Peribacillus sp. FSL E2-0218: one gene and its partner. The protein of the gene in region 1 interacts with the protein of each later gene in a pairwise test. Links are inferred from orthologs where the notes say so. Each region holds a gene or a part of one and is shown on either strand. Other genes may lie near its edges. The genes, in order: tsaE and rlmB.

The links.
Region 2: the proteins of tsaE (region 1) and rlmB interact in binary tests that used the Escherichia coli proteins (3 or more experiments, as listed by UniProt). The link is inferred for Peribacillus sp. FSL E2-0218 from one-to-one orthologs.

The regions. Positions count from the first base shown.
Region 1 is NZ_CP150304.1:322,971-339,276, forward strand. What follows is about bases 4,527-7,525. They hold tsaE (tRNA (adenosine(37)-N6)-threonylcarbamoyltransferase complex ATPase subunit type 1 TsaE), read left to right. Parts: upstream 4,527-5,799; coding sequence 5,800-6,252; downstream 6,253-7,525. Other genes in these bases: tsaB (tRNA (adenosine(37)-N6)-threonylcarbamoyltransferase complex dimerization subunit type 1 TsaB), read left to right, coding at 6,252-6,944; rimI (ribosomal protein S18-alanine N-acetyltransferase), read left to right, coding at 6,966-7,418; tsaD (tRNA (adenosine(37)-N6)-threonylcarbamoyltransferase complex transferase subunit TsaD), read left to right, coding at 7,415-7,525. In the rest of the region: more of tsaD, read left to right, coding at 7,526-8,428; MHI53_RS01715 (ABC-F family ATP-binding cassette domain-containing protein), read right to left, coding at 8,705-10,624; cyclic pyranopterin monophosphate synthase MoaC, read left to right, coding at 10,754-11,260; MHI53_RS01725 (redox-sensing transcriptional repressor Rex), read left to right, coding at 11,286-11,948; MHI53_RS01735 (YdiK family protein), read right to left, coding at 13,728-13,940; MHI53_RS01740 (type II CAAX endopeptidase family protein), read right to left, coding at 13,937-14,662; co-chaperone GroES, read left to right, coding at 14,989-15,273; groL (chaperonin GroEL), read left to right, coding at 15,334-16,306. UniProt on the Escherichia coli protein: Required for the formation of a threonylcarbamoyl group on adenosine at position 37 (t(6)A37) in tRNAs that read codons beginning with adenine.
Region 2 is NZ_CP150304.1:104,741-120,901, forward strand. Bases 12,057-14,910 are described here. They hold rlmB (23S rRNA (guanosine(2251)-2'-O)-methyltransferase RlmB), read left to right. Parts: upstream 12,057-13,038; coding sequence 13,039-13,782; downstream 13,783-14,910. Other genes in these bases: cysS (cysteine--tRNA ligase), read left to right, coding at 12,057-12,616; MHI53_RS00610 (Mini-ribonuclease 3), read left to right, coding at 12,620-13,042; MHI53_RS00620 (NYN domain-containing protein), read left to right, coding at 13,787-14,296; sigH (RNA polymerase sporulation sigma factor SigH), read left to right, coding at 14,382-14,910. Also shown: MHI53_RS00560 (protein arginine kinase), read left to right, coding at 1-901; ATP-dependent protease ATP-binding subunit ClpC, read left to right, coding at 1,030-3,471; DNA repair protein RadA, read left to right, coding at 3,668-5,056; DNA integrity scanning diadenylate cyclase DisA, read left to right, coding at 5,059-6,132; MHI53_RS00580 (PIN/TRAM domain-containing protein), read left to right, coding at 6,353-7,447; ispD (2-C-methyl-D-erythritol 4-phosphate cytidylyltransferase), read left to right, coding at 7,468-8,151; ispF (2-C-methyl-D-erythritol 2,4-cyclodiphosphate synthase), read left to right, coding at 8,166-8,645; gltX (glutamate--tRNA ligase), read left to right, coding at 8,736-10,193; cysE (serine O-acetyltransferase), read left to right, coding at 10,567-11,217; more of cysS, read left to right, coding at 11,219-12,056; more of sigH, read left to right, coding at 14,911-15,014; rpmG (50S ribosomal protein L33), read left to right, coding at 15,218-15,367; preprotein translocase subunit SecE, read left to right, coding at 15,420-15,602; transcription termination/antitermination protein NusG, read left to right, coding at 15,854-16,161. UniProt on the Escherichia coli protein: Specifically methylates the ribose of guanosine 2251 in 23S rRNA.

The DNA of each region.
Region 1 (16,306 bases):
TGGCGGAATTGGCAGACGCACCAGACTTAGGATCTGGCGCCGCAAGGCGTGGGGGTTCAAGTCCCTTCACCCGCACTGATAATTTTCTTCTTGACATCAAGATGAAAAGGGTGTTATACTTACGAAGTCGCTTTCGCGGTCGTGGCGGAATGGCAGACGCGCTAGGTTGAGGGCCTAGTGGGGGAAACCCCGTGGAGGTTCGACTCCTCTCGGCCGCACCATTAACATCATAGAAATTAGCGCCCGTAGCTCAATTGGATAGAGCATCTGACTACGAATCAGAAGGTTGTAGGTTCGACTCCCGCCGGGCGCACCATTTTTTTACGGGAAGTAGCTCAGCTTGGTAGAGCACTTGGTTTGGGACCAAGGGGTCGCAGGTTCGAATCCTGTCTTCCCGACCATCCTTTCTCGTAACATTTCAAGAAAATATAAATGCGGGTGTAGTTTAGTGGTAAAACCTCAGCCTTCCAAGCTGATGATGAGAGTTCGATTCTCTTCACCCGCTCCATTATTGCTCTTTGAAAACTGAACAAAACAAAGCGCCAACGTTAAATTTTAAGTGAGCACACACTATCAAAAAAGCAAATGAGCAAGTCAAACATTTCTTCGGAGAGTTTGATCCTGGCTCAGGACGAACGCTGGCGGCGTGCCTAATACATGCAAGTCGAGCGAATCGATGGGAGCTTGCTCCCTGAGATTAGCGGCGGACGGGTGAGTAACACGTGGGCAACCTGCCTATAAGACTGGGATAACTTCGGGAAACCGGAGCTAATACCGGATACGTTCTTTTCTCGCATGAGGGAAGATGGAAAGACGGTTTACGCTGTCACTTATAGATGGGCCCGCGGCGCATTAGCTAGTTGGTGAGGTAATGGCTCACCAAGGCGACGATGCGTAGCCGACCTGAGAGGGTGATCGGCCACACTGGGACTGAGACACGGCCCAGACTCCTACGGGAGGCAGCAGTAGGGAATCTTCCGCAATGGACGAAAGTCTGACGGAGCAACGCCGCGTGAACGAAGAAGGCCTTCGGGTCGTAAAGTTCTGTTGTTAGGGAAGAACAAGTACCAGAGTAACTGCTGGTACCTTGACGGTACCTAACCAGAAAGCCACGGCTAACTACGTGCCAGCAGCCGCGGTAATACGTAGGTGGCAAGCGTTGTCCGGAATTATTGGGCGTAAAGCGCGCGCAGGTGGTTCCTTAAGTCTGATGTGAAAGCCCACGGCTCAACCGTGGAGGGTCATTGGAAACTGGGGAACTTGAGTGCAGAAGAGGAAAGTGGAATTCCAAGTGTAGCGGTGAAATGCGTAGAGATTTGGAGGAACACCAGTGGCGAAGGCGACTTTCTGGTCTGTAACTGACACTGAGGCGCGAAAGCGTGGGGAGCAAACAGGATTAGATACCCTGGTAGTCCACGCCGTAAACGATGAGTGCTAAGTGTTAGAGGGTTTCCGCCCTTTAGTGCTGCAGCTAACGCATTAAGCACTCCGCCTGGGGAGTACGGCCGCAAGGCTGAAACTCAAAGGAATTGACGGGGGCCCGCACAAGCGGTGGAGCATGTGGTTTAATTCGAAGCAACGCGAAGAACCTTACCAGGTCTTGACATCCTCTGACAACCCTAGAGATAGGGCGTTCCCCTTCGGGGGACAGAGTGACAGGTGGTGCATGGTTGTCGTCAGCTCGTGTCGTGAGATGTTGGGTTAAGTCCCGCAACGAGCGCAACCCTTGATCTTAGTTGCCAGCATTCAGTTGGGCACTCTAAGGTGACTGCCGGTGACAAACCGGAGGAAGGTGGGGATGACGTCAAATCATCATGCCCCTTATGACCTGGGCTACACACGTGCTACAATGGATGGTACAAAGGGCTGCAAACCTGCGAAGGTAAGCGAATCCCATAAAGCCATTCTCAGTTCGGATTGCAGGCTGCAACTCGCCTGCATGAAGCCGGAATCGCTAGTAATCGCGGATCAGCATGCCGCGGTGAATACGTTCCCGGGCCTTGTACACACCGCCCGTCACACCACGAGAGTTTGTAACACCCGAAGTCGGTGAGGTAACCTTCATGGAGCCAGCCGCCTAAGGTGGGACAGATGATTGGGGTGAAGTCGTAACAAGGTAGCCGTATCGGAAGGTGCGGCTGGATCACCTCCTTTCTAAGGATAATACGAGTGCGCTTTTGTTTTGTTCAGTTTTGAATGAGTAATTCATTCAATGAAGGTAGAGGCATCACGATGTGATGAATTCTCTCCACTTTGTTCCTTGAAAACTAGATAATAGATAGAAGGCAATTAATTTTTTCAAAGCATCTGTAAGACTTTTTTAACGGTTAAGTTAGAAAGGGCGCACGGTGGATGCCTTGGCACTAGGAGCCGATGAAGGACGGGACTAACACCGATATGCTTCGGGGAGCTGTAAGTAAGCTTTGATCCGGAGATTTCCGAATGGGGAAACCCACTGTTCGTAATGGAACAGTATCTTTACCTGAATACATAGGGTACTGAAGGCAGACCCGGGGAACTGAAACATCTAAGTACCCGGAGGAAGAGAAAGCAAACGCGATTTCCTGAGTAGCGGCGAGCGAAACGGAATTAGCCCAAACCAAGAGGCTTGCCTCTTGGGGTTGTAGGACACTCAACATGGAGTTACAAAGGAACGGGGTAAATGAAGCGATCTGGAAAGGTCCGTCAAAGAAGGTAAAAACCCTGTAGTTGAAACTTCGTTCCCTCCTGAGTGGATCCTGAGTACGGCGGGACACGAGAAATCCCGTCGGAAGCAGGGAGGACCATCTCCCAAGGCTAAATACTCCCTAGTGACCGATAGTGAACCAGTACCGTGAGGGAAAGGTGAAAAGCACCCCGGAAGGGGAGTGAAATAGATCCTGAAACCGTGTGCCTACAAGTAGTCAAAGCCCGTTAATGGGTAATGGCGTGCCTTTTGTAGAATGAACCGGCGAGTTACGATTTCATGCGAGGTTAAGTTGATGAGACGGAGCCGCAGCGAAAGCGAGTCTGAATAGGGCGAATGAGTATGAGGTCGTAGACCCGAAACCAGGTGATCTACCCATGTCCAGGGTGAAGTTCAGGTAACACTGAATGGAGGCCCGAACCCACGCACGTTGAAAAGTGCGGGGATGAGGTGTGGGTAGCGGAGAAATTCCAATCGAACCTGGAGATAGCTGGTTCTCTCCGAAATAGCTTTAGGGCTAGCCTCAAGATGAGAGTATTGGAGGTAGAGCACTGATTGGACTAGGGGCCCCCAACGGGTTACCGAATTCAGTCAAACTCCGAATGCCAAATACTTATTCTTGGGAGTCAGACTGCGAGTGATAAGATCCGTAGTCGAAAGGGAAACAGCCCAGACCACCAGCTAAGGTCCCAAAGTATACGTTAAGTGGAAAAGGATGTGGAGTTGCTTAGACAACCAGGATGTTGGCTTAGAAGCAGCCACCATTTAAAGAGTGCGTAATAGCTCACTGGTCGAGTGACTCCGCGCCGAAAATGTACCGGGGCTAAACGTATCACCGAAGCTGTGGATTGACACCGTAGGGTGTCGATGGTAGGAGAGCGTTCTAAGGGCGTTGAAGTCAGACCGGAAGGACTGGTGGAGCGCTTAGAAGTGAGAATGCCGGTATGAGTAGCGAAAGAAGGGTGAGAATCCCTTCCACCGAATGCCTAAGGTTTCCTGAGGAAGGCTCGTCCGCTCAGGGTTAGTCGGGACCTAAGCCGAGGCCGAAAGGCGTAGGCGATGGACAACAGGTTGATATTCCTGTACCACCTATACATCGTTTGAACGATGGGGGGACGCAGAAGGATAGGGTAAGCGCGCTGTTGGATATGCGCGTCCAAGCAGTTAGGCCGGAAACGAGGCAAATCCCGTTTCCATTAAGGCGGAGCTGTGATGGCGAGGGAAATATAGTACCGAAGTTCCTGATTCCACGCTGCCAAGAAAAGCCTCTAGTGAGATGTAAGGTGCCCGTACCGCAAACCGACACAGGTAGGCGAGGAGAGAATCCTAAGGTGTGCGAGAGAACTCTCGTTAAGGAACTCGGCAAAATGACCCCGTAACTTCGGGAGAAGGGGTGCTTTTTAGGGTGAATAGCCCGGAAAAGCCGCAGTGAATAGGCCCAGGCGACTGTTTAGCAAAAACACAGGTCTCTGCGAAGCCGCAAGGCGAAGTATAGGGGCTGACACCTGCCCGGTGCTGGAAGGTTAAGGGGAGAGGTTAGCGCAAGCGAAGCTTTGAACCGAAGCCCCAGTAAACGGCGGCCGTAACTATAACGGTCCTAAGGTAGCGAAATTCCTTGTCGGGTAAGTTCCGACCCGCACGAAAGGTGTAACGATCTGGGCACTGTCTCAACGAGAGACTCGGTGAAATTATAGTACCTGTGAAGATGCAGGTTACCCGCGACAGGACGGAAAGACCCCGTGGAGCTTTACTGCAGCCTGATATTGAATTTTGGTACAGCTTGTACAGGATAGGTAGGAGCCTGAGAAGCCGGAGCGCTAGCTTCGGTGGAGGCGTTGGTGGGATACTACCCTGGCTGTATTGAAATTCTAACCCGCGCCCCTTATCGGGGTGGGAGACAGTGTCAGGTGGGCAGTTTGACTGGGGCGGTCGCCTCCTAAAGAGTAACGGAGGCGCCCAAAGGTTCCCTCAGAATGGTTGGAAATCATTCGTAGAGTGTAAAGGCACAAGGGAGCTTGACTGCGAGACCTACAAGTCGAGCAGGGACGAAAGTCGGGCTTAGTGATCCGGTGGTTCCGCATGGAAGGGCCATCGCTCAACGGATAAAAGCTACCCCGGGGATAACAGGCTTATCTCCCCCAAGAGTCCACATCGACGGGGAGGTTTGGCACCTCGATGTCGGCTCATCGCATCCTGGGGCTGTAGTCGGTCCCAAGGGTTGGGCTGTTCGCCCATTAAAGCGGTACGCGAGCTGGGTTCAGAACGTCGTGAGACAGTTCGGTCCCTATCCGTCGCGGGCGCAGGAAATTTGAGAGGAGCTGTCCTTAGTACGAGAGGACCGGGATGGACGCACCGCTGGTGTACCAGTTGTCTTGCCAAAGGCATAGCTGGGTAGCTACGTGCGGACGGGATAAGTGCTGAAAGCATCTAAGCATGAAGCCCCCCTCAAGATGAGATTTCCCATGGCGCAAGCTAGTAAGATCCCTGAAAGATGATCAGGTTGATAGGTCAGAGGTGGAAGCGTGGCGACATGTGGAGCTGACTGATACTAATAGATCGAGGACTTAACCAACGCTTTAAAAAATGAAAGGCCTTCTTATTATCTAGTTTTGAAGGAATGAAAATTCCCTCTTGCATTTCAAAATCATATATGTTATGATAAGAGATGTACTGGAAAATGATTATATGTTTGGTGGCGATAGCGAAGAGGTCACACCCGTTCCCATTCCGAACACGGCAGTTAAGCTCTTCAGCGCCGATGGTAGTTGGGGGTTTCCCCCTGTGAGAGTAGGACGCCGCCAAGCTGTAATCAATTTCATAAAGCATCATTTATACCGTCGCGGGGTGGAGCAGTCCGGTAGCTCGTCGGGCTCATAACCCGAAGGTCGCAGGTTCAAATCCTGTCCCCGCAATCATGAAAAAAACGAAACTTATGTTTCGTTTTTTTGTTTTATCCAAAATGCGAATAATAAGACCTTAACTTATTTGTTTCTTCTTTTGAAACAAGGTAAACTACATATAGAGCTCTTTGACCATCGTGTTAAATATCGTTTCTGGTTCACGTCAAAATCCGGATGATGATTTTGCTAATAATGATAAAAGGTGATTGATATATGCAGCATGTTGAATGGATTTCTCAAAATGAAGAAGAAACGGCGCAGTTTGCACAGAAGCTGGCCCAAAGGCTTTCAAGCCGTGATGTATTGGCCTTGGAAGGCGACTTGGGTGCAGGGAAAACGGCATTTACCAAAGGCCTGGCCAAAGGGTTAGGCGTTTCCAGAACGGTAAACAGCCCAACTTTTACGATTATAAAGGAATACATGGGCCGATTGCCTTTATTTCATATGGATGTATACCGGGTTAGTGAATCCGAAGAAGATTTAGGATTCGATGAATATTTTGAAGGTGATGGTGTGACTGTCGTTGAATGGGCACATATAATAAAGGATCAGCTTCCAGATGAAATCCTGACCATCTATATTTATCGTCTCGGTGATACTAGCAGGCGGATTGTCCTGGAACCTAAAGGTGACCGGTATGTAAAGTTATGTAAGGAGATTATTTGATGAAAGTTTTAGCGATAGATACATCGAACTTCACATTAGGGGTCGCCCTTGTGGATGGCAATCAGGTAATTGGAGAGTACACGACAAATTTGAAGAAAAATCATTCAGTTCGGGTCATGCCGGCCATTGAAACGCTGCTTAAGGATTGTGATACCGCTCCAAAGGAATTGACCAAGATAGTGGTCGCCAAGGGGCCAGGCTCTTATACAGGAGTAAGGATTGGTGTGACAATCGCCAAAACTTTGGCCTGGACGCTTCAAATACCGTTATCAGGCGTTTCGAGTCTGGAAGCATTGGCCGCTAATGGACGCCATTTTAATGGGCTGATTTCTCCCTTGTTCGATGCAAGAAGAGGGCAGATTTATACCGGTCTATATGAAATGGACAATAATCTGTTAAAAACGGTGATGGAAGATTGTAATATCCTATCCTCTGAATGGGCGAAACGATTGAAGGGATTGGATCGTCCCATTTTATTTGTTGGCCAAGATGCAGATATCCATCGGGAGGCAATCACGGACTCACTGGGCGAATCAGCCGTATTTGCCCCGATACAGTCCTTCAACTCAAGACCAAGCGAACTGGCTTTCCTTGGCCTTAACAAGACGGAAGAGGATATTCACAAGTTTGTACCGAACTATATACGCATGGCGGAAGCAGAAGCTAAGTGGCTTGAACAGCAGGGGAAATAAAAAAGAAAGCGACCGATTATTATGAGTAAAACAATGACGTTCCGAAAGATGAAAACGGAAGATATCGACCAAGTGCTGCACGTGGAAACACAGTCCTTTACTCTGCCTTGGAGCCGGGAAGCTTTTTATAATGAATTGAATCATAATCAATATGCCGTATACATGGTAATAGAGGACGAGGGGAAAATTGCCGGTTATTGCGGTGCATGGATCGTCATCGATGAATCGCACATCACCAATATTGCCATTCTGCCCGAATATCGAGGGCAAAAGCTTGGGGAAGCCTTGCTCAGGAAGATGGTTGAGATCTCCATTGCCATGGGTGTGGTGAGGATGACTCTTGAAGTTCGTGTCAGTAATGTAGTGGCCATTACACTTTATGAAAAGCTAGGTTTTCAAAAGGGTGGAATCCGGAAGAATTATTATACAGATAATCTAGAAGATGCTTATGTTATGTGGGTGAATTTTGCATGAAAACAGATCAACTTATATTAGGAATAGAAACGAGCTGTGATGAAACCGCGGCTGCGGTCATCAAAAATGGAACAGAGATAGTAAGCAATGTCGTGGCTTCACAAATAGAAAGCCATAAACGTTTTGGCGGGGTCGTCCCTGAAATAGCCTCGCGTCATCACGTGGAGCAAATTACGATTGTAATTGAAGAAGCCCTGCTCCAGGCAGGTGTGAGCTATGAAGATTTGGATGCGATAGCTGTTACAGAGGGCCCTGGTCTGGTAGGGGCACTCCTGATAGGTGTGAATGCGGCTAAAGCGGTGGCTTTCGCCCATGGACTCCCGATTGTAGGGACACACCATATTGCCGGCCATATTTATGCGAATCGGCTTATTCAGGAAATTGAATACCCTGCATTATCTTTGGTCGTTTCAGGCGGCCATACCGAATTGGTCCTTTTGGAAGAACCGGGCTCCTTCAAGGTGATAGGGGAGACGCGTGATGATGCAGCAGGGGAGGCCTATGATAAAGTGGCACGGACCTTGGGGCTTCCTTATCCAGGCGGTCCGCATATCGATAGGCTTGCCCAAATGGGTTCACCTTCATTGAAGCTTCCCCGGGCGTGGCTGGAAGGCAGCTATGACTTTTCCTTCAGTGGATTGAAATCCGCCGTGATCAATACTTTGCATAATGCAGAACAGCGCGGGGAAAAGATTGAACCTGAAGATTTGGCTGCCAGCTTCCAGGCGAGCGTAATAGAAGTTCTCGTCGTGAAGGCTGTGAAGGCTGCCAAAGAGTACAATGTTAAACAGGTATTGCTTGCAGGGGGAGTTGCTGCGAATAAAGGGCTAAGGGAAGCGTTAACGGAGGCATTTTTGGAGTTGCCTATCGATCTATCCATCCCTCCCCTTTATCTTTGCACGGACAATGCGGCGATGATCGGTGCTGCTGGAAGTGTAATGTTCGAAAAGGGTAAACGCTCCGGAATGGATTTGAACGGAAACCCTGGATTGGATATAGAAATGTTTTAAAGAATGAGAAGACAGGATCCCTATTGAGGGATCCTGTTTTTTGCCCCGTTTTATTAAAAATAGAATATTCTGTGGATAATTATTTTGGGGAAATCGAACGTCATGTGTATAAACAGGTGATTATGTGGATAAGTGGATATGTTTCTGTGGATAATGTGTATAACTCTAATTGTTCGCTAGTGAAGGGTAATTGTTTTGTTAATAAATGTGTGGATAACTTTAATTGTCTTTTTCATTCAAAAAGAAAAGACCGAGTCATCAGACTCTGGTCTTTTGTCATTCTTCCAGTTCCGCCCATTCCTCGAGGAGCTGGTCCAATGTTTCTTGGGCTTGATCGAGCTTTGTTTGGACCTCCATCACCTTTTCGTGGTCCTGAAAGACATTTGGGTCGCAAAGGAGTTCATTGTATTCGTTTATTTCGGCTTCAAGCTGCTCCATGGCCGCTTCGATTTCCTCTATCCGCCGCTTTCTCTGCCGTTCAGCCTTTTTAGCTTCCTTATCGATCTTGTAATTCGTTTTTTCGACAGCCACATCTACGATTTTCGCTTGATTTTCCTGTTCAAGCGCCTTGATCTCCGCTTGCTCTTGTTTTTTCTCTACATAATAATCATAATCACCAAGGAATTCCTCATTGCCTTCCTTGGAGAGCTCGATGACCTTGGTGGCAATTCTATTTATGAAATAACGGTCATGTGAGACGAAAAGTATCGTTCCCGGATAATCGATCAACGCATTTTCAAGCACCAATTTACTGTCGAGATCCAAATGGTTCGTGGGCTCATCCAGTATCAAGAAATTCCCTTTCTCCATCATCATCTTGGCCAGCGCCAGCCGGGCCTTTTCCCCGCCGCTTAAAGTGGACACGGTTTTCAAAACATCGTCCCCGCTAAAAAGGAAATTCCCGAGAACCGTGCGGATATCCTTTTCCGGTTTAAGGGGATAGTCATCCCATAATTCATTGAGTACGCGCTTATTGGAAATAAGGTTGGCTTGTTCTTGATCGTAGTAGCTGACCTCGACGTTCGTTCCGAAACGGAAAGATCCGGCACGTGCAGGCAGCTTGGAGATGATCGTCTTCAGTAATGTCGATTTTCCAACCCCGTTCGGACCGACTAGCGCTATGCTTTCGCCTTTCGTCATCCGCGAGTTAATGTTTTTGGAAACCGTTTCATCTTCGTAACCGATCGCCAAATCCTGAAGGTGGAGCACTTCGTTTCCGCTTTGCTTCTCAATCTGGAATGAAAAATTGGCGGATTTCTCATCACCTTGCGGCTTGTCCAGCACGTCCATCTTTTCAAGCTGTTTGCGCCTGCTTTGCGCCCTTTTCGTGGTCGACGCCCTTGTGATGTTCCGTTGGACAAAGTCGCGGAGCTTTTCGATTTCCCCCTGTTGTTTCTCGAACAGCTTCATGTCCCGCTCATAATCCTCGGCTTTTCCCTCCAGGTAGGAACTATAATTCCCATAATACTTTTTCATATTATTGCGGGAAATTTCATAAACCTGATTGACCACTTTATCGAGGAAATAACGGTCATGGGAAACGATGAGGACAGCGCCTTGATAGCTCTGTAAATATTGTTCAAGCCATGAGAGGGTTTCGATATCCAAATGGTTCGTCGGCTCATCGAGTATCAATATATCCGGTTTCCTTAGCAACAGCTTCCCTAACGCAAGCCTCGTTTTTTGGCCGCCGCTCAATGTGGAAATCAGGGTAGAGTAGTCAAAGTCTGCAAACTGAAGGCCATGCAATACGGAACGGATATCCGCTTCATACTGATAACCGCCCTTTTCCTTGAATGCGACCATCAGTGCGTCATATTCGTTGAGCACCTTTTGGTACACGGCTTCATTTCCAAAGATATCAGGCTTGGCCATATCCGCTTCAAGGCGGCGCAGCTCCTTCTCTTGATCCATAAGATCCTTGAATACGGTCAGCATCTCATCCCAGATGGTCAGCTCGGATTCAAGGCCGGTATCCTGTGCCATGTAGCCGATCGTGACACCTTTTGGCTTGATGATTTCACCGCCATCATGCGATAGCTGGCCGGCTATGATTTTCAGCAATGTGGATTTACCCGCACCATTCCGCCCGACAAGTGCAATTCGATCTTTATTCTGAACTTCGAGCTTCATGTTTGATAAAATAAGTTCAGCTCCGTAATATTTTGATAGTTGATTGATTTGTAATAAAATCATAGTTTCACCTCAATTGATTATTGTTAGTGTAACGTATTATAGTTATTATCGGCAATAGCTTGGTTCCGGGCCAAAACAAGCTGTTACATAAAGTGGAATAATAGTGTATTATTTAGGAGGGGTTATTTAATGGCAGACTTGACGCATTTCAATGATCAAGGCAGGGCAAAAATGGTCGATGTGAGTGCCAAGCCGGAAACGACCCGGACGGCCACGGCTCGATCGAGCATTATGGTGAACGATGAAATATATGAAGCGATCACCAACCAGAAAATGAAAAAGGGTGATGTTTTGGCTGTCGCCCAAGTTGCGGGAATCATGGCCAGCAAGAATACGTCCAATATCATCCCGATGTGCCATCCCATTGCACTGCAGGGGGTCAATATAGCCTTTGATTGGGAAAAGGAACCAAAGGGATATAGACTTGGGATTGAAACGGAAGCCAAGACCAAAGGGAGTACAGGTGTGGAAATGGAAGCGTTAACAGCTGCATCCGTGACTGCCCTTACTGTATATGATATGTGTAAGGCCTTGGATAAGGGGATGGTAATCGGGCCTACATTCTTAGTCGAGAAAACCGGTGGAGTATCCAGCAGCGATTATAGAAGACAAGTAAATCAAACAAATAGAGATTGAAAAGCATGTGTGAAGGCGGGGAAGAATGATGAACCATGACCCAAAGATACCGCAGGCAACTGCAAAAAGGTTGCCACTGTACTATCGATTTTTAAAGAACTTACACTCCTCAGGAAAACAAAGAGTTTCCTCGGCAGAGTTAAGCGAAGCTGTAAAAGTGGATTCTGCCACCATTCGCCGCGATTTTTCCTACTTTGGCGCGCTTGGGAAAAAAGGCTACGGCTACAATGTCAATTATTTATTATCCTTCTTCAGGAAAACCCTGGATCAAGATGAGCTGACGAAAGTCGCTTTGATCGGGGTAGGGAATTTAGGGACTGCGTTCTTGAATTACAATTTCATAAAAAATAATAATACAAAGATCGAAATGGCATTTGAAGTTTCTGAAGACAAGGTAGGGAAGCAAATAGCTGACGTGCCGATTTATCATATGGACCAAATCGATACACTATTGCAGGAAAATAATATCACGGCTGCTATCTTGACAGTCCCTGCACAAGTGGCTCAGACGATTACCGATCGCCTGGTCAAAGCGGACATTAAAGGGATATTGAATTTCACCCCTGCGCGGCTGACGGTGCCGCCATCCATAAGGGTGCACCACATTGACCTTGCCGTGGAGCTCCAATCGCTCATCTACTTTTTGAAGCATTATCCGGTAGTGGAGGAAGCGGCATTAGAAGAATGAAAAAACGCTGCACATTTGCAGCGTTCAGACTGTAGACAAACTCGATGAAAATCGAGTTTGTCTATTTTTATGGCCTGTACAATTTAGACGTTGATTTCCACTCCAGGCACTCGCTTTCCGCGGGCGGTCGGGGAGCCTCCTCGGCTTTGCCTGCGGGGTCTCCCCTAGACGCGCTTTTCCCGCAGGAGTCTCGTACCTTCCGTTCCAATCAACTTTGTCTTACCTTTTAGATAGAACACTTTTGACTGGAGTCATTTTTGTTTTAAAATTGAAGTATTAAAACTTGAGGTGATGAGGATGCTTTCTAAACATGATACTATTCAGCGAGATCAACTTGAAATGATTACTTTAGATCAACTGGTGCCACCGAACCATTTGGTTCGTAAAATGGAGGCTGCCATTGACTTCACTTTCATTTATGACTTGGTGAAAGATATGTACTCAGAGGTAGGACGCCCAAGTATTGATCCAGTTATTTTAGTTAAACTGACTTTCATTCAATATACCTTCGGTATTCGTTCCATGCGTAAAACGATTGAAGAAGTTGAAACCAATATGGCTTATCGTTGGTTGTTTCCATGATAAAGTGCCTCATTTCTCTACGTTCGGAAAAAATTATGAGCGACGCTTTAAAGATACAGACCTGTTTGAACAGATTTTCTGTCGCATTTTAATGACAGCTGCTAATAAAAAGGTAATAAGTGTAGAACACGTTTTCGTGGATTCCACACATGTGAAAGCCAGTGCGAATAAACGGAAATTTGAAAAGAAAATCGTTCGTAAAGAAACACGAGCGTATCAAGGACGTCTTCAAGAAGAAATCAATCAAGATCGTGAAAACCACGGAAAGAAGCCTTTTCCACCAGATAAATTTGATAAGGAAGAAACCAAAGCAATTAAAGAAAGTACTACGGATCCTGAGAGTGGCTACTATGTGAAAGATGAACGAACAAAACAGTTTGCCTATTCATTCCATGCGGCCGCAGACGGCAACGGTTTTGTATTGGGAACGATTGTAACACCTGGTAATACACATGACAGTCATATTTTGGAGCCACTTGTTGAGCAAGTGATTGAGAAAGTTGGAAAACCAGAAGCAGTTGCCGCAGATGCAGCTTATAAAACACCAGCGATTACAAGCTACCTATTTAACAAAGAAATCACACCTGCTTTACCCTATACACGTCCTCGTACAAAAGAAGGATTCTTTCGCAAACATGACTATGTTTACGATGAACACTTTGATTGTTACCTTTGCCCTTCGGGAGAAACTTTAAAGTACTCAACAACAAATAAAGAGGGCTATCGCGAATACAAATCGCCCAAACAAATTTGTGCAACATGCTCATTTTTATCACGGTGTACGGAAAGCAAAGACCATCAAAAAGTAGTGACACGGCATATCTGGCAAGCATATGTGGAAGAAGCAGATCATCTGCGTCATCATCAAGAGGTAAAACCTATATATGCGAAACGCAAAGAAACGATTGAGCGTGTATTCGCAGATGCAAAAGAAAAGCATGGTATGCGTTGGACTACTTTAAGGGGACTTAAAAAATTGTCGATGCAGGCGATGCTTACTTTCGCTGCCATGAATGTAAAGAAGATGGCCACTTGGACATGGCAAGGTCCTAAAATGGCTTAACATAGTGGCTCGAAGAGCCCAAATCTCGTAACCTTTGGTCAAAATTTCAAAGGAATTTCAAAAGGGGTTCGGAATTTTTTAATTCCGAACCCCTTTTGTCTACAAACTGAACGCTGCACATTTGCAGCGTTTTTTTATTTTTTCTTATTTTTTTGCGCTGCCTTGATCTTAAAATGGATCATGATCATCCGTAAGCCCGATCCAAAATCAAGCGTCGCGATAAGGACAAGTATGTAGGCGAAGATGCCCCATCCTGACGAATTGACGGTTTGCACCGCAATCGCCGTAAAAAGGACACCTAAGCCTGCATAGATGATTCCGATGAACAAGGGTGACTGTCGTTTCATAATAAACCTCCGATGAAGGCTTGAGCAGTATCCAGCATCTTCTCAATTTGCTCGCGATTCACGACTTGAAAGATGACGACAAGCGTATTCATCGCAATATGTGCGCTCATGGACACGAGGATGCGGCCTGTTTTCGCATAAAGAAAAGCAAAGGTAAAGCCCATTGCCGTATATAAAAGCAGATGCTCCAATTCACCATGCGCCAAGCCGAAAATAACCGAGCTAAGTACAGCGGAAATGAAGAAGTTAAAGCGTTTATGAAGTGATCCGAAAATGATCTTCCGGAAAATGATTTCTTCCATGATTGGTCCGAGTACTGAAGTGACGAAAATGACCATGGGGACTTGGGAAATGATTGCAATGAGTTGCTGCGTATTTTCCGATTCAGGCTCCACACCAAGATTTTGTTCAATGATCCCAGCGACCGCTTGAGCAGCCAGGGCCAGGAACACACCGCCTATCGCCCACAATATCGATTCGGAAACGGGAGCTTGGTTGCTTGTGTCCATCTTTTCCTTCATATCTTTTCTCATTAAAAAAAGAATCAAGGCTAATGCAACGAAAAAGCTGAATACGATCCAGTATGCTGCAGACTTTTGCTCAAGTTCATCAGCAGGCATTCCGGTTGAAGTCCCAATCAGCATGAAGATGGGTACCCCGACAATACTGGATAATTGCATGGCAATGTAAGTGATGATGACGAACCAATATTCTTTTTTCAAAGATGAAAACTCCTTTTATTTAGTCGCCCATTTCGCCTGAAAACGTTCCTGACAGGGGAAAATCGATAAACGCATACTCCAAAATGGTATCAAATAATGAGGCAGAACACCACTCAAAGGTACCCCTGCAAAAACATTTCCGTATCTAATCATTATGTTAATGTAGTATACCCGGAATTTATCAGAAATTAATAAAAAATTTTCGATAAGATACTTGCAAAAAAGGCTCGGTTTATTTAATATTATAAATGTGTTAGCACTCGATGATGAAGAGTGCTAATAATCATGAAGCACATTATCAAGAGAATATGAGGAGGTTGTTTCACTTGTTAAAACCATTAGGTGATCGCGTTATTATTGAACTAGTTCAATCTGAAGAGAAAACGGCAAGCGGTATTGTTCTTCCTGATACTGCAAAAGAAAAGCCACAAGAAGGTAAGGTAGTAGCAGTCGGTACTGGCCGTGTCCTTGAAAATGGCGAACGTGTTGCTTTAGAGGTTGCCCAAGGCGATCTAATTATCTTCTCAAAATATGCAGGTACTGAAGTTAAATACGAAAATACTGAATACTTAATTTTACGTGAAAGCGACATTTTGGCTGTAATCGGCTAATTATACATCATACTTAACTGAACGAAAAATTTTCTTAAAATTTTAGGGAGGTACTTAAAAATGGCTAAAGAAATCAAATTTAGTGAAGAAGCACGCCGCTCCATGCTTCGTGGTGTGGACGCACTTGCAGATGCAGTTAAAGTAACGCTTGGACCAAAAGGCCGTAACGTGGTTCTTGAGAAAAAATTCGGTTCACCGCTTATCACGAATGACGGTGTGACGATCGCTAAAGAAATCGAATTGGAAGATGCATTCGAAAACATGGGTGCGAAATTGGTTGCTGAAGTAGCAAGCAAAACAAACGACGTAGCTGGTGACGGTACTACGACTGCAACGGTTCTTGCACAAGCGATGATCCGCGAAGGTTTGAAAAACGTTACAGCTGGTGCGAACCCAATGGGTATCCGCAAAGGGATCGAGAAAGCGGTCAACTCTGCCATCGCAGAATTGAAAGCCATTTCCCAACCTGTCGAAAACAAAGAATCGATTGCACAAGTTGCTGCCATCTCTTCAGCTGATGAAGAAGTGGGCCAACTGATTGCGGAAGCAATGGAGCGCGTTGGTAACGACGGCGTCATCACAATCGAAGAGTCGAAAGGTTTCACAACAGAATTGGACGTAGTAGAAGGTATGCAGTTCGATCGCGGATATGCCTCTCCATACATGGTTACTGATTCAGATAAAATGGAAGCAGTCCTTGAAAATCCATATATCTTGATCACAGATAAAAAAATCACGAATATCCAAGAAATCCTTCCTGTACTTGAGCAAGTTGTACAACAAGGTAAACCGCTATTATTGATTGCTGAAGATGTAGAAGGCGAAGCGCTTGCAACTCTTGTTGTGAACAAACTTCGTGGAACATTCAATGCAGTTGCGGTTAAAGCTCCTGGTTTCGGTGACCGTCGTAAAGCAATGCTTGAAGACATCGCAGCTCTTACAGGCGGCGAAGTAATCACTGAAGAAATCGGACTTGACCTTAAATCTGCAACAATCGAATCTTTAGGACGTGCTTCTAAAGTGGTTGTTACAA
Region 2 (16,161 bases), 210 kb from region 1 along the record:
AAGAATTGAAGAGGAAGTCACTCCTGAGATTGGCAAGTTGGAGCTTCTGGAAATTGACCAGCTGCAGCCACTGGAAAAGCGTGTACTGGTCGAAAAACATCTAATCAGTCCCAATTTAGTTGAAGGATCAGCCAAAAGTGCTTGTCTTCTTTCGGAAAATGAAGAAATAAGCATCATGATAAACGAAGAGGATCATCTTCGCATCCAGTGCTTAAAGTCGGGCTTGCAGCTGAAGGAAACATTAAAGATTGCAAATCTTCTTGACGATTGGATTGAAGAATCCATAGACTATGCATATGATGAAGAAAGGGGATACCTAACGAGTTGCCCAACCAATGTGGGTACAGGGTTAAGGGCTTCGGTCATGATGCATCTGCCGGGCCTTGTGCTAACGCAGCAAATGAATCATATCATACCGGCGATCAACCAACTGGGATTGGTGGTCCGGGGGATATATGGGGAGGGCAGCCAGGCATTAGGGAATATCTTTCAAATTTCCAACCAAATTACCCTTGGGAAGTCCGAAAGGGATATCGTTGAAGATCTAACCAGTGTCGTCCAACAAATCATTGCCCAGGAACGGTCTGCAAGGGATGCATTAGCGAGGACGTCTCACATACAATTAGAAGATCGGGTCTTTCGCTCCTATGGGATATTATCCAATGCTCGCATCATTGAAACGAAGGAAGCTGCTACCTGTATCTCGGATGTTAGGCTAGGTATAGATTTAGGGTATATAAAAAATATTTCCAAAAGCATACTAAATGAGTTGATGATTTTGACACAGCCAGGATTTTTACAAAAGTACGCGGGTGGATCTTTAAAATCCCACGAAAGGGATATCCGTAGGGCAGCACTCATTCGAGAACGCTTGAATTTCACGGAAACTTCCTCCTCTTGAGGTCCTTGACCTAGAGTGAGTACCTATATTCCTGTAATGGATGCGGGGGAAGCAGCAGCCCCTGCCATTACTTAGAGGATTGTCAGCAATTTAATTCAAAACGAAAAATTCTTAAGGAGGAATTCCCTATGATGTTTGGTCGTTTTACTGAAAGAGCCCAGAAAGTATTAGCATTGGCGCAAGAAGAGGCAATCCGCTTAGGACATAATAATATCGGCACGGAACATATTTTGCTTGGCTTGGTACGAGAAGGCGATGGCATTGCCGCCAAAGCGTTATATGCGCTCGGTCTGGGGCCGGAAAAAATTCAAAAAGAAGTGGAAAATTTGATAGGCCGCGGACAGGATGCGGCGCAAACGATCCATTACACTCCAAGAGCCAAGAAGGTCATTGAGCTTTCCATGGATGAAGCTAGAAAGTTAGGTCATTCATACGTGGGGACAGAGCATGTACTGCTTGGTCTGATAAGAGAAGGCGAAGGTGTGGCAGCCCGAGTATTGAATAATCTCGGAGTGAGCCTGAATAAAGCCCGTCAACAAGTTCTCCAGCTTTTGGGCAGCAACGAATCCGGCGGTCATCAAGGTTCAGCGGCTTCCAATGCAAGCACGCCGACACTGGATGGCCTCGCTCGCGACTTAACGACGATTGCACGGGAAGGAAGCCTGGATCCGGTGATTGGCCGAAGCAAGGAAATTCAGCGTGTCATAGAAGTATTGAGCCGTCGTACAAAAAACAACCCTGTCTTGATCGGTGAACCAGGGGTGGGTAAAACGGCCATCGCCGAAGGCCTTGCCCAACAGATCATCAATAATGAAGTACCGGAAATCCTGCGTGATAAACGCGTTATGACACTCGATATGGGTACCGTTGTCGCTGGTACGAAATACCGCGGTGAATTCGAAGATAGATTGAAGAAAGTAATGGATGAAATCCGCCAGGCTGGCAATATCATTTTATTCATCGATGAATTGCATACACTGATTGGTGCCGGCGGGGCAGAGGGTGCCATCGATGCTTCCAATATCCTTAAACCATCCTTGGCCCGCGGTGAATTGCAATGTATCGGGGCGACAACTTTGGATGAATACCGTAAGTATATCGAAAAGGATGCAGCGCTTGAACGCCGCTTCCAGCCGATCCAAGTTGATGAACCGACGATGGAAGAATCGATTCAGATCCTCAAGGGGCTGCGTGACCGTTATGAAGCCCATCACCGCGTATCGATTACTGATGAAGCGATCGATGCAGCAGTCAAGTTATCAGACCGTTACATTTCGGATCGGTTTTTACCGGATAAAGCGATTGACTTGATTGATGAAGCCGGATCCAAGGTTCGGCTGCGCTCATACACAACGCCGCCAAACTTAAAGGAACTTGAAGTGAAGCTGGATGATGTCCGGAAGGAAAAGGATGCTTCCGTTCAGAGCCAGGAATTCGAAAAAGCTGCTTCGCTTCGCGATACGGAACAACGCTTAAGAGAACAATTGGAAGAAACGAAAAAGACTTGGAAAGAAAAACAAGGGCAAGAGAACAGTGAAGTGACCGTGGATGATATTGCCCACGTCGTATCCAGCTGGACCGGTGTTCCTGTTACGAGACTGGCCCAAACGGAGTCCGATAAACTGCTTAACATGGAATCGATCCTCCACGATCGCGTGATTGGTCAAGAAGAGGCCGTCATTGCCGTTTCTAAAGCAGTACGTCGTGCAAGAGCAGGCTTGAAGGATCCTAAACGCCCAATTGGTTCGTTCATCTTCCTTGGGCCTACAGGGGTCGGTAAAACCGAACTTGCCCGTGCTTTAGCTGAATCCATCTTTGGGGATGAAGATGCCATGATCCGCATTGATATGTCCGAATATATGGAGAAACATTCGACTTCGCGCCTGGTTGGATCGCCTCCAGGATATGTTGGATACGAAGAGGGCGGACAATTAACCGAAAAAGTGCGAAGGAAACCATACTCCGTGGTTCTGCTTGATGAAATAGAAAAGGCACATCCCGATGTCTTCAATATCCTTCTGCAAGTACTGGAGGACGGAAGGCTGACAGATTCGAAGGGACGCACTGTCGATTTCAGGAATACGATCCTGATCATGACATCGAATGTAGGGGCGTCTGCACTAAAAACCGATAAGTATGTCGGGTTCAACATCCAGGATACTGGCCAGGATTACAAAAATATGAAGGGCAAAGTGATAGAGGAGCTTAAACGAGCATTCCGTCCTGAATTCCTGAATCGTATCGATGAAACCATCGTTTTCCACTCACTGGAGAAGGATCATTTAAAACAAATCGTGACCTTAATGTCCAATCAACTGACGAACCGCTTGAAAGAGCAGGAAATTTTCTTGGAGCTGACGGATGCGGCCAGGGAAAAAATTGCGACGGAAGGCTTCGATCCAGAATATGGGGCACGGCCAATCCGCAGGGCGCTTCAAAAGCATGTAGAGGATTACCTTTCCGAAGAGCTGCTTAAAGGGAACGTGAAAAAAGGGCAAACGGTCGTGATGGACGTTGTGAATAATGAATTTGCCATCAGGCAAGGCGAGCCTGTCAACGTAAGTGAATAACCATATTCCTAACTTCGAGGTACACGCAGATATTTTTGCCGTGTACCTCTGTTTTTTATCCATAGGTAGAAATGAGCATAAAAGAACAGGGCACATAGGGTGTTTTTTTAAAAAACTTAACGTTAAGAAGGATTAAATAAAACAAAGATATAATATCCTTACTATAGGCATTTTTCAAAAAGGAAGAGGAGTTATTATGGCAGTGAAGAAGAAAACCAAATTCATGTGTCAGTCTTGCGGATATGAATCTGCGAAATGGATGGGGAAATGCCCAGGCTGCGGTGAGTGGAACAAGATGGTCGAGGAAACTGAAATCGTGAAACCGGCGAGGAAAGGCGCCTTCACCCATTCGGAGGTTAGAACCTCTGGGGAACGTGAGAAGGCTGCGCCGATAACGACCATTCAGTCTGAAAAAGAACCGCGGATCAAGACGGATTTAATGGAACTGAATCGTGCCCTTGGCGGCGGGATCGTCCAGGGGTCGCTTGTTTTGATTGGAGGTGATCCGGGTATCGGGAAATCGACACTCCTTCTGCAGGTATCTTCCCAATTGGCACATAAGCAGAAAAAAGTGCTGTATATATCTGGTGAAGAATCAGTCAAGCAGACCAAATTGAGGGCCGACCGGCTGGGGAGCATGTCGGAAAACCTGTACGTGTATGCGGAAACGGATATGGACTATATCCAACAGGCGATTTCAGAGGTGAAACCGGATTTGGTGATTATTGATTCCATCCAAACGGTGTACCATTCGGAGGTTACATCTGCGCCGGGAAGTGTATCGCAAGTGCGCGAATGCACAGCTTCACTGATGCGCATCGCTAAAACGAATGGAGTGGCTATTTTCATCGTCGGGCACGTAACGAAGGAAGGGGCGATTGCAGGCCCGCGTCTGCTTGAGCATATGGTGGACACCGTATTATATTTCGAAGGCGAAAGGCACCATACATATCGAATTATCCGGGCGGTCAAAAACCGTTTTGGTTCGACGAATGAGATGGGGATCTTTGAAATGAAAGAACATGGTTTGGAGGAAGTGGCCAATCCATCGGAAATATTCCTTGAAGAACGGTCCCAAGGAGCGTCAGGTTCCACCGTCGTTGCCTCGATGGAAGGAACCAGGCCGGTGCTGGTAGAAATTCAGGCGTTGATTTCACCTACGAGCTTTGGAAATCCAAGGAGAATGGCGACAGGAATCGACCATAATCGTGTTTCGCTTCTCATGGCAGTCCTGGAAAAAAGGGTGGGCTTGCTGCTGCAAAACCAGGATGCGTACTTAAAGGTGGCTGGCGGCGTTAAGCTCGATGAGCCGGCAATCGACCTGGCTGTCGCGATCAGCATCGCTTCGAGCTTCCGTGATAAACCAACGAACCCAACCGATTGCATCATTGGGGAAGTGGGGCTCACAGGGGAAGTGAGAAGGGTTTCGCGAATAGAGCAAAGAGTGCAGGAAGCGGCAAAGCTTGGATTTAACCGGGTGATAATTCCCGCTAATAATATCGGGGGATGGACCGCGCCGAAAGGTATCAAGATCGTCGGGGTTTCATCGGTTTCGGAGGCTCTTCAACATTCGTTAGGGGGTTAAGTATGACAGATAAAAAAGGGTATGAAAAAACAAAGCTGGAGATTCTGCAAATCGTGGCTCCAGGCACCCCGCTCCGGGAGGGCATTGAAAATGTACTGAGAGCAAACACGGGCGGCTTGATCGTCGTGGGATATAACGAGAAGGTGCGAATGATCGTGGATGGCGGCTTCCAAATCAACTGTTCCTGTACGCCGAGCACATTGTATGAGCTGGCGAAAATGGACGGGGCCATCATTTTGAATGAGAAAGCCGATACGATCATCTTTGCCAATGCCCAATTGGTGCCGGATAATAGTACACCCTCGACTGAAACGGGGATGCGGCACCGGACGGCGGAACGCGTCGCAAGGGAAACCAAGTCGTTGGTCATTGCGATCTCCCAACGGCGCAATGTCATCACGTTATATCAGGGGAATTTCCGGTATGCCCTCAAAGATATAGGAGTCATACTGGCCAAGGCCAATCTAGCCATTCAAACCTTGGAAAAATACAAGGTGGTCCTCCAGCAGAGCATCTCGGTATTGGGAGCGCTCGAATTTGAGGAAATCGTGACCTATGCCGATCTTTTGCAGGTATTTCACCGCTATGTAATGGTTCTCAGGATCAAGGCGGAGCTGCTTACCTACCTGAATGAGCTTGGTACCGAAGGAAGGCTGATCCGTCTGCAAATGAATGAAATCCTGGCAGATATAGAAACGGAGGGAAAATGGCTCATCAAGGATTATACCTCCAGAAATGACGAAAAACCTGAAGAAATCATTTATCGGCTTCAAGAACTGGCCATGCAGGAAAAACTGGATGAAAGCATCCTCCTTAAGGTTTTGGGCTATCATGGATATATACACCTTGATGAAGCCGTGCATCCCCGCGGTTATCGCATCCTCCATAAAATCCCGCGGCTGCCGGTATTGATCATCGAAAATTTAGTGAATCAGTTCGAAAGCTTTAGCGAAGTCAACAAAGCTTCGGTTGAAGACCTTGATGATGTTGAAGGCATTGGGGAAGTCCGTGCCAATAAAATTAAAGAGGGTCTTCGCATTTTAAAAAACCAGCTGGTCACAAATAGAAGGATGTAAAGCTTAACTTCAAAAAATTCCTATATTAGCTTGAAATTGATTGGCGCTTATTTTTGACACCCAAAACCCAGGGTGCTAGGCTAATATTACGAAAAAGAGAAGAGTCATATTTGTAAATCCACTAAATCCTTAAGTGAATTTCACGTATATAATGAAAACGAATTTTCGAAGGTTTCATTTTATTTTATTGGTCAATAATGAGTAGAGGGAGGTGAAAGGGATGTTAAAACGCATTATACAAGCATGCTTCTTAATAGTCGGCGGAACTCTTGGTATGATACTCATTCCTGAATTATTAGTTGTTTTACATGCAGATGATATTGCTTTATTAAACAATCCTTATGTAAGTGTACTGTTGGGTGCCATTATCTTTTATCTTATTACTTTTTGGGCAGTAGATCATGTGATCTATTTTATGAAGTGGCTGGAGGAACAGCTCGTTAAGATACCGATTACGGACATCATTTTTGGCAGTGTCGGTCTTTTGGTCGGACTGCTCGCGGCGTTCTTGGTTGGCTACGCGTTCAGTGCCATCGGTGTTCCCATTTTAAATACGGTCGTTCCGATCATCCTTACGCTTTTGTTCGGATATCTCGGGTTCCAGGTCGGCTTTAAAAAACGCGATGAGCTATTGAATTTATTCACGAAAAGTAATAAGAAAAAGAATGCCGATGGTGAGGCAGGTGAGGATGAGGAAGGGTATAGCAAGCGGCTGAAGATTCTCGATACAAGCGTCATCATCGACGGCAGGATTGCGGATATCTGTCAAACGGGCTTTCTGGAGGGCACGATCGTCATCCCTCAATTCGTTTTGAATGAACTGCAGCATATTGCAGATTCATCGGATGCCTTGAAAAGGAATCGCGGCAGACGAGGCTTGGATATCCTGAATAGGATTCAGAAAGACCTTCCGATTAAGGTTGAAATGTACGAAGGTGACTTTGAAGACATTCAGGAAGTGGACAGCAAACTTGTGAAGCTTGCCAAAATATCAGGCGGAATGGTCGTTACAAACGATTTCAATTTAAATAAAGTATGCGAGTTTCAAAATGTGGCAGTCCTTAATATCAATGACCTGGCCAATGCGGTTAAACCTGTTGTACTTCCTGGCGAAGAGATGAATGTACAAGTCATTAAGGATGGTAAAGAGCAGAACCAAGGCATTGCCTATTTAGATGATGGTACGATGATCGTGGTCGAGGGCGGACGTGACCATATCGGAAAACGCATTGATGTCCTTGTCACAAGTGTACTGCAAACATCTGCAGGCCGAATGATATTCGCTAAACCGAAACTATTAGAAAAAGCATTATAAGAAGAGTAGGAGAAACCGTTATGTTTTATGATGTAGTGATACCTGCAGCTGGACAAGGGAAACGAATGAAGGCTGGCAAGAATAAACTGTTTATTGAACTATCGGGCATCCCGATTATTGTCTATACGCTCCGTGTCTTTGAAGATGATCCCAACTGCCGAAAAATCATCCTTTCGATAAACCCGGCTGAAAAGGATCATTTCAACCAGTTGATGGCCGCTTACGGGATTAAGAAGGTCAAGGAACTCGTCAAAGGCGGCGGGGAGCGCCAGCAAAGCGTTTATAATGGGCTGCAGCATGCAGGAGAAGAAATCGTCCTTGTGCATGACGGGGCCCGTCCTTTTATCAATCAAGGGCAGATCAGTGATTTATGTGAAGCGGCTTCCCTTCATGGCGGAGCAGTCATTGCTGTCCCCGTTAAGGATACGATTAAAAGGGCGACGGATAATAAGGTATTGGAAACGGTGGAACGATCAAGCTTGTGGGCGGTACAAACTCCACAAGCTTTTCGTGCATCCATCTTGAAGCGGGCGCATGAACAGGCGGAGGCAGAAGCCTTTTTAGGGACGGACGATGCAAGTTTGCTAGAACGGATCGATGAACAGGTAGTTATTATTGAGGGCAATTATGATAATATTAAAATTACGACTCAGGAAGATCTTTATTTTGCAGATGCGATTTTACATAAACAAAAAAGAAAATGATTGGGGATATTGATATGTTTCGAATTGGACAAGGATATGACGTTCATCAACTTGTTGAGGGAAGGCCACTAATTATCGGCGGCATTACGATCCCGTATGAGAAGGGGCTGTTAGGACATTCCGATGCGGATGTTCTTTTGCATACAGTTGCCGATGCCTGCCTAGGGGCAATTGGAGCAGGGGATATCGGTAAGCATTTCCCGGATACCGATCCGGAATTTAAAGATGCCGATTCGGCAAAGTTGCTGCGCCATGTTTGGGCAATCGTAAAGAAAGAAGGATATGAACTGGGCAATGCCGACTGTACAATCATCGCCCAAAGTCCAAAAATGGCACCGCATATTGAGGATATAAGGGTCAGGATAGCGGAGCTTCTCGATACCACGACAGATAGAATCAATGTAAAGGCGACCACTACGGAGAAACTTGGTTTTACGGGCAGAAGCGAAGGGATAGCGGCACAAGCTGTCGTCTTATTGGTTAAATCAAACTAAATTCGTTTTTAGAGTGGATGCCTTTATCCAATCGTCCATAAATGATAAAATGAACAATAGAAAAGAACGACTGGGAGGTCTATTTATATCATGAGCAGCGATATTCGAGTTCGCTATGCACCGAGTCCGACTGGACATTTACATATAGGGAATGCACGGACGGCATTATTCAATTATCTATACGCACGAAACAAGGGCGGGAAATTCATCATCCGCATTGAAGATACCGACCAAAAAAGAAATATTGAAGGCGGCGAGGAAAGCCAGCTTAAATATTTAAAGTGGCTTGGCATCGAATGGGATGAAGGCGTTGATGTCGGCGGCGAATATGGTCCGTATCGTCAGTCTGAAAGGAATGACCTTTATCAGGAGTTGTATCAGGAGCTTTTGGATAAGGGCTTGGCTTATAAATGCTATTGCACGGAAGAGGAGCTTGAAGCAGAACGCGAAGGTCAGGTCGAGCGCAATGAAACACCGAAGTATTCAGGAAAGTGCAAGCACTTAACCGAGGAGGAGCAAGCGGAATTAGTTGCTGAAGGAAGAAAGCCTAGCATCCGTTTTGCCGTTCCTGCAGGGGAAGTCCTTACTTTCAAGGATATGGTCAAGGATGACGTTTCGTTTGAAACGGATGGTTTTGGTGATTTTGTCATCGTCAAAAAGGATGGCGTTCCGACTTATAACTTTGCGGTAGCTGTCGATGATCACTTGATGAAGATATCCCATGTACTTCGCGGGGATGATCATATTTCCAACACGCCGAAGCAAATGATGATCTATGAAGCATTCGGCTGGGAGCCGCCGGTATTCGGCCATATGACACTGATCGTGAATGAAAGCAGGAAGAAGCTAAGTAAACGGGATGAATCGATCATTCAATTCATTGAGCAATATGAAGAACTTGGTTACCTGCCTGAGGCCTTATTCAATTTCATTACATTACTTGGCTGGTCTCCGGTCGGGGAAGAAGAAATCTTCACGAAGGAAGAATTCATTAATATTTTCGATGCAGATCGATTGTCCAAATCACCGGCACTTTTCGATAAGCAAAAGCTTACGTGGATGAATAATCAGTATGTGAAGCAACTGGATGCTGATTCGGCAGTGGAATTGTCATTGCCCCACTTGATTGAAGCCGGAAAGGTTTCCGAATCAATGACAGCAGATGAGAAAGAGTGGGTACATGGCCTTGTGTCCCTTTATCAAGAGCAGATGAGCTTCGGGGCGGAAATCGTTGAGCTATCCCAACTGTTTTTCAAGGATGAGGTCGAGTTCGAAGCGGAAGCGAAGGAAGTGCTGGCAGAGGAACAAGTACCGGAGGTCATGAAGGCTTTCCTTCAGGAAATCGAGGGTCTGGAAGAGTTTAGTGCCGATGAAATCAAGAAGTCGATTAAAGCGGTCCAAAAAAGCACCGGCCATAAAGGGAAAAAGCTATTCATGCCAATTCGGGCTGCCGTTACCGGTCAAACACATGGTCCTGATTTGCCTAAGGCGATATCGTTATTGGGTAAGGAAAAAATTAAACAACGGCTACAGAGTATTTTATATTAACAATTAGTCAAAAATGTAATATAGTATTTAATAATCTTACAAAAGAACGCGTAGATGGGGAGAAGTAAGGAAACGATGCTTTTTAGAGAGAACCATAACCTGCTGAAAGTGGTTTAAGCCTCTCGTTTTCCGAAATGCACCCTTGAGTCCTTTGCTGAACTAACTTATAGTAGGCACAGGCGGAATGTCCTCCGTTACAAGGATTAAAGTTGGGGATGGAAAGACAGGGTTATGATGAACCTGCTTCGTACATGCCAAACAGAGTGGAACCGCGCTTGAAGCGTCTCTGTCTATTTCGACAGAGACGCTTTTTTATATGCATAAAAAGCTAATGGGAGATGCAGGAGAAGTACGGAACATAGGGGGGATCATTTTGTTCAAGATGTTTAAAGAGGATATCGAAGTGGTTTTTGATCAAGACCCTGCTGCGCGCAGCTATTTGGAGGTCATCTTGACTTATGCGGGTTTACATGCAATCTGGAGTCATAGGATGGCACACGCCCTGTTTAAGAAGAAGTTTTTTTTCCTGGCGAGAAGCATATCCCAAGTCAGCCGCTTTTTTACCGGGATCGAAATCCATCCAGGGGCCACCATCGGCCGACGCTTCTTCATCGACCACGGAATGGGAATCGTCATCGGCGAGACGTGCGAGATTGGTGATAATGTATCTGTCTTTCAAGGGGTAACCCTTGGCGGGACAGGAAAGGAAAAGGGGAAACGTCATCCGACGATAAAGGATAATGTGCTGATTGCAACAGGAGCAAAGGTTCTGGGTTCGATCACTATCGGGGAGAACTCCAAAATCGGTGCGGGATCGGTCGTTTTAAAGGAAGTTCCGCCTAATTCAACCGTGGTTGGCATTCCAGGCAAAGTGGTCATTCAAGATGGCATCAAAATCAAAAAAGACTTAAATCATTGTGATCTTCCGGATCCGATCGCCGACCGCTTCAAGGAAATGGAAAGTGAAATCAGGTTCCTGAAAGCGAAAATGGCCGAACAGAAGCAGGAAGAAAGGAGTTTATAATATGACGATTAAAATTTATAACACGGCTACCAGAAAAAAAGAGACCTTCGTCCCGATGGAAGAGGGTAAGGTGAAAATGTATGTATGCGGTCCAACTGTCTATAATTACATCCATATTGGCAATGCCAGACCGGCAATCGTGTTTGATACGGTTCGCAGGTATTTGGATTACCGTGGATATGATGTTCATTTCGTTTCCAATTTCACGGATGTCGACGATAAACTGATCCGCGCGGCAAAAGAGTTGGGGGAAGATGTCCCGACCATATCCAAGCGCTTCATCGAGGCTTATTTCGAAGATGTATCTGCACTGGGTTGCAAAAAGGCGGATGCCCACCCTACCGTAATCGAGAACATGGATGCTATCATTGATTTCATCTCGACACTGATTGAAAAAGGATTCGCTTATGAATCCGAGGGGGACGTGTATTTCCGGACTCGTAAGTTTGACGGCTATGGCAAGCTTTCGCACCAGTCGATCGATGAGCTGCGAGTGGGGGCCCGTATTGAAATCGGCGAGAAAAAACAAGATGCCCTTGATTTCGCCTTGTGGAAGGCGGCCAAGGATGGTGAAATTTCTTGGGAAAGCCCTTGGGGAAGCGGACGTCCTGGCTGGCATATCGAATGCTCCGCAATGGTCAAAAAGTATTTGGGCGACACAATCGACATTCATGCTGGAGGTCAAGACCTTGCCTTCCCGCATCATGAAAATGAGATTGCCCAATCTGAAGCACTGACAGGCAAGACCTTTGCGAATTATTGGATGCATAATGGGTATATAAATATTGATAATGAAAAAATGTCTAAATCGTTAGGGAATTTCGTTCTTGTTCATGACATCATCAAGAATCATGATCCACAAGTGTTACGGTTCTTCATGTTATCGGTCCATTATCGCCATCCCATCAATTATAGTGAAGAGGTGCTTGAAAATGTCAAGGCAGCCCTCGATCGTCTGAGGACATCTTATCAAAACTTAAAGCACCGTCTTCAGGCAAGCGACGGATTGACCGAAAACAATGAGGCCTGGATCGCGAAGGTTAATGAATTACAAGACCAGTTCATTGCTGAAATGGACGATGACTTCAATACAGCCAATGCGATTTCCATCCTTTTTGAACTATCCAAACAGGCAAATTATTACTTGATGGAGAAAAATACACATAAGGAAGTCATTGATGCTTTCCTTGAAAAATTCAGTACCCTATTTTCTGTCCTGGGTCTGTCCCTGGAAGAGGAGGGGCTGTTGGATGAAGAAATCGAAGGCTTGATCCAGCAAAGAATACAAGCGCGTAAGGACCGTGACTTCGGGCTATCTGATGAAATTCGTGACCGCTTGAAAAGCATGAATATCATATTAGAGGATACCCCTCAAGGTACAAGATGGAAAAGAGGGTAAGGAATGCTTCATTACGATAGTAAGATAGATGCAAAAATGCTGAACAGTCTTGCTTTAGCTTATATAGGTGATGCCGTATACGAAACGTATATCCGGCATCACCTCATTCAAAACGGAGCGGTCAAGCCCAATCTGCTGCACAAGAAAGCTACGTCTTTTGTAGCGGCTAAAGCTCAAAATAAAATCATCCATTTTTTCTTGGAGTCGGATTGGTTATCGGAAGAGGAATCAGCTGTCGTTCGGCGGGGCCGAAATGCGAAATCCGGTTCTGTCCCGAAGAATACGGATGTGCAAACGTATCGCTACAGTACAGCCTTTGAGGCACTGATGGGCTATTTATATTTATCGGGCCGAATTGAAAGAATGGAAGAACTCATAAAAAAAGCTATTGAATACATTGAAGAAGAAAAGGGGCGGAACCCATGAGTGAAGAATATATCATCGGCAGGAACCCCGTTTTGGAAGCTCTTCGCTCCGAACGGGATATTAATAAAATTTGGATAGCGGAGGGGTCGCAAAAAGGCTCGATGCAGCCGCTAATTGGTTTGGCGAAGGAAAAGAAGGTATTCATGCAGATCGTCCCGAAGAAAAAAATTGACCAAATGGTTGAAGGCATCCATCAAGGAGTTGTCGCACAAGTTGCGGCATATGAATATGTGGAATTGGATGACTTATTCGCAAAAGCGGCAGAACGGGAAGAAGCACCTTTTTTCATGATTCTTGATGAAGTAGAAGATCCCCATAATTTAGGTTCGATCATGAGAACGGCTGATGCAGTCGGGGCCCATGGAATCATTATTCCGAAAAGAAGAGCGGTGGGCTTAACGGCAACCGTGGCGAAGGCTTCGACGGGTGCGATTGAGTATATCCCGGTGGCACGCGTCACCAATTTGGCGAGAGCGGTGGAAGAGTTGAAAGAGCGCGGTGTATGGATTGTCGGTACTGACGCGAAAGGCAGCGATGACTACCGTAACATGGATGGAAAGATGCCGATCGGCCTCGTCATCGGAAGTGAAGGAAAAGGGATGGCCCGGTTAATGAAAGAAAAATGCGATTTCCTCATCCGTTTGCCTATGGCTGGCCAAGTAACGTCGTTAAATGCATCAGTCGCAGCCGGATTACTGATGTATGAGGTCTATCGCAAAAGAAATCCTTTAGGACAATAATGGGATGGATATTCTGTTGGTGGACGGTTATAACATTATAGGGGCCTGGCCGGAACTGAGAGAATTAAAAGAACGGGACCTTGCTGCCGCAAGAGATAGATTGATTGAAATGATGGCGGAATATCAGGCATTTACCGGATCGCGGGTAATTGTCGTATTCGACGCCCAATATGTTCAGGGAATCGCCCGTATTTTCAAAAATCATAAAGTTGACGTAATTTTTACAAAAGAAAATGAAACCGCGGATGAGAGAATAGAAAAGATGGCCATTGAGCTGAATAATGTCAAAACGCAGATTCAAGTGGCCACCTCCGACTTCACCGAGCAGTGGGTGATCTTTGGCCAAGGGGCTCTAAGGAAATCAGCGCGTGAACTGCTTATTGAAATGGAAGAAATCCAAGGGGAAATCAAGAAAGATGTCAGAAAAACGACAACGATAAAACCGTCTGGCAAAATTCCTTTGAGTGAAGAAGTGGCAGAAATTTTTGAAAAATGGCGCCGCGGGAAAATTTGAACCATTGACGGGTAAATTTTACCTGCTGTATAATATTTCTATCTGAGTCAGGTCAGGGGGATATAATGTGGGTCTCAAATTCGGAATGAAGCTGAACGAAAAGTATCTGCAGTTTGATGATGATGAATTGATAGGGTTGGTTCACACTGGTGACAGTGAAGCGCTGGATTATTTGATCCAAAAGTATCGTAATTTCGTAAGAGCAAAGGCAAGGACTTATTTCTTGATTGGTGCAGATAAGGAAGACATCGTGCAAGAAGGTATGATCGGCCTGTATAAAGCTGTCCGTGATTTCAAGGGCGATAAGTTATCTTCCTTCAAAGCATTTGCAGAACTATGCATTACGAGGCAAATCATTACCGCTATTAAAACGGCAACACGTCAAAAACATATTCCGCTCAATTCCTATGTTTCCCTGGACAAGCCCATTTATGATGAGGAATCGGACCGAACTCTTATGGATATTATATCGGGTACGAAAGTTCTGGACCCGGAAGAACTGATCATCAACAAAGAAGAGTTTGACGATATCGAATTGAAAATGGCCGAGCTCCTGAGTGATCTTGAGAGAAAAGTATTGGCTCTTTACCTGGATGGACAAACCTACCAGGAAATTTCTGAAGAGTTGAACAGGCATGTTAAGTCAATCGACAACGCCCTTCAGCGGGTGAAAAGAAAGCTCGAGCGCTATTTGGAAGTAAGGGAAATCAGTTTATAATCCCTCCGCTTTTTCCGCTTAATTTCATCTGTCCCTTCTCCACTTGGAAATTTAATTTTCACTAAATTATTTAAATGGATGTCAGGAAACCGAAGTCGCGCCCGAACGGTATCCGTACTGGGTGAATCCCGCTTTGATATTGACAATAAAAGACAGCCGTGATAAGGTTTTAGGGATATAGTAGATAGGAAAGGTGTATCTAAATGCCCAAAAAAATCGTTCTTGCCTGCACGGATTGCGGTTCAAGAAATTACAGTTATGAAAGCAAACAATCGACAAGCGGCGAACGCCTGGAAATCAAGAAGTTTTGCAGTACATGCAATGCACATACAATTCATAAAGAAACGAAATAAATGTTTTATAAATAGATTGACAGAAGCTGTCTAATGCTTGGAGGATACATTCATGAAACGTTTTACCGAATTTTTCAGCGGTGTCGTTCGCGAAATGCAAAAAGTAAGCTGGCCAAAACGCAAGGAGCTTACCAAATATACAATCGTGGTAGTAACGACTGTAATATTTATGGCTTTATTCTTTACAGTGGTCGATTTGGGCATTTCCGAATTAATTCGCTTAGTTATTGAATAAGAGATTCGAAAATAAGGTATAATAGTGATAGAATAATATGTGTCAGCAGAAAAGCCCGGAAACGGGTTTTTTAATTTGTCTTTTTTAATAAGTTCAAAATCGCGCACTGCTGCACCATGAATCACCACAAAATATTCTAGTTAAGTCGGGATGACGCCGGAACTGGGTTTTTGGCTAAAACGTTCAAAGATAAAGCTCAATAAAGAAAAATGATCGATTGCAGGGAGGGAAGGACGTTAAAGTCCTAACACATGGAAAAGAATTGGTATGTAGTTCACACCTATTCAGGTTATGAAAACAAGGTTAAAGCTAACTTGGAAAAACGTGTTGAAACGATGGGGATGGAAGATAAGATCTTCCGGGTTGTAGTTCCTGAAGAAGAAGAAACAGAAATTAAAGATGGTAAAAAGAAAGTAACCAAAAAGAAAGTATTTCCAGGATATGTACTGGTGGAAATCATCATGACGGATGACTCCTGGTATGTAGTCCGGAATACGCCTGGTGTAACAGGTTTCGTAGGTTCGTCTGGAGCCGGTTCCAAACCGACTGCGTTACTTCC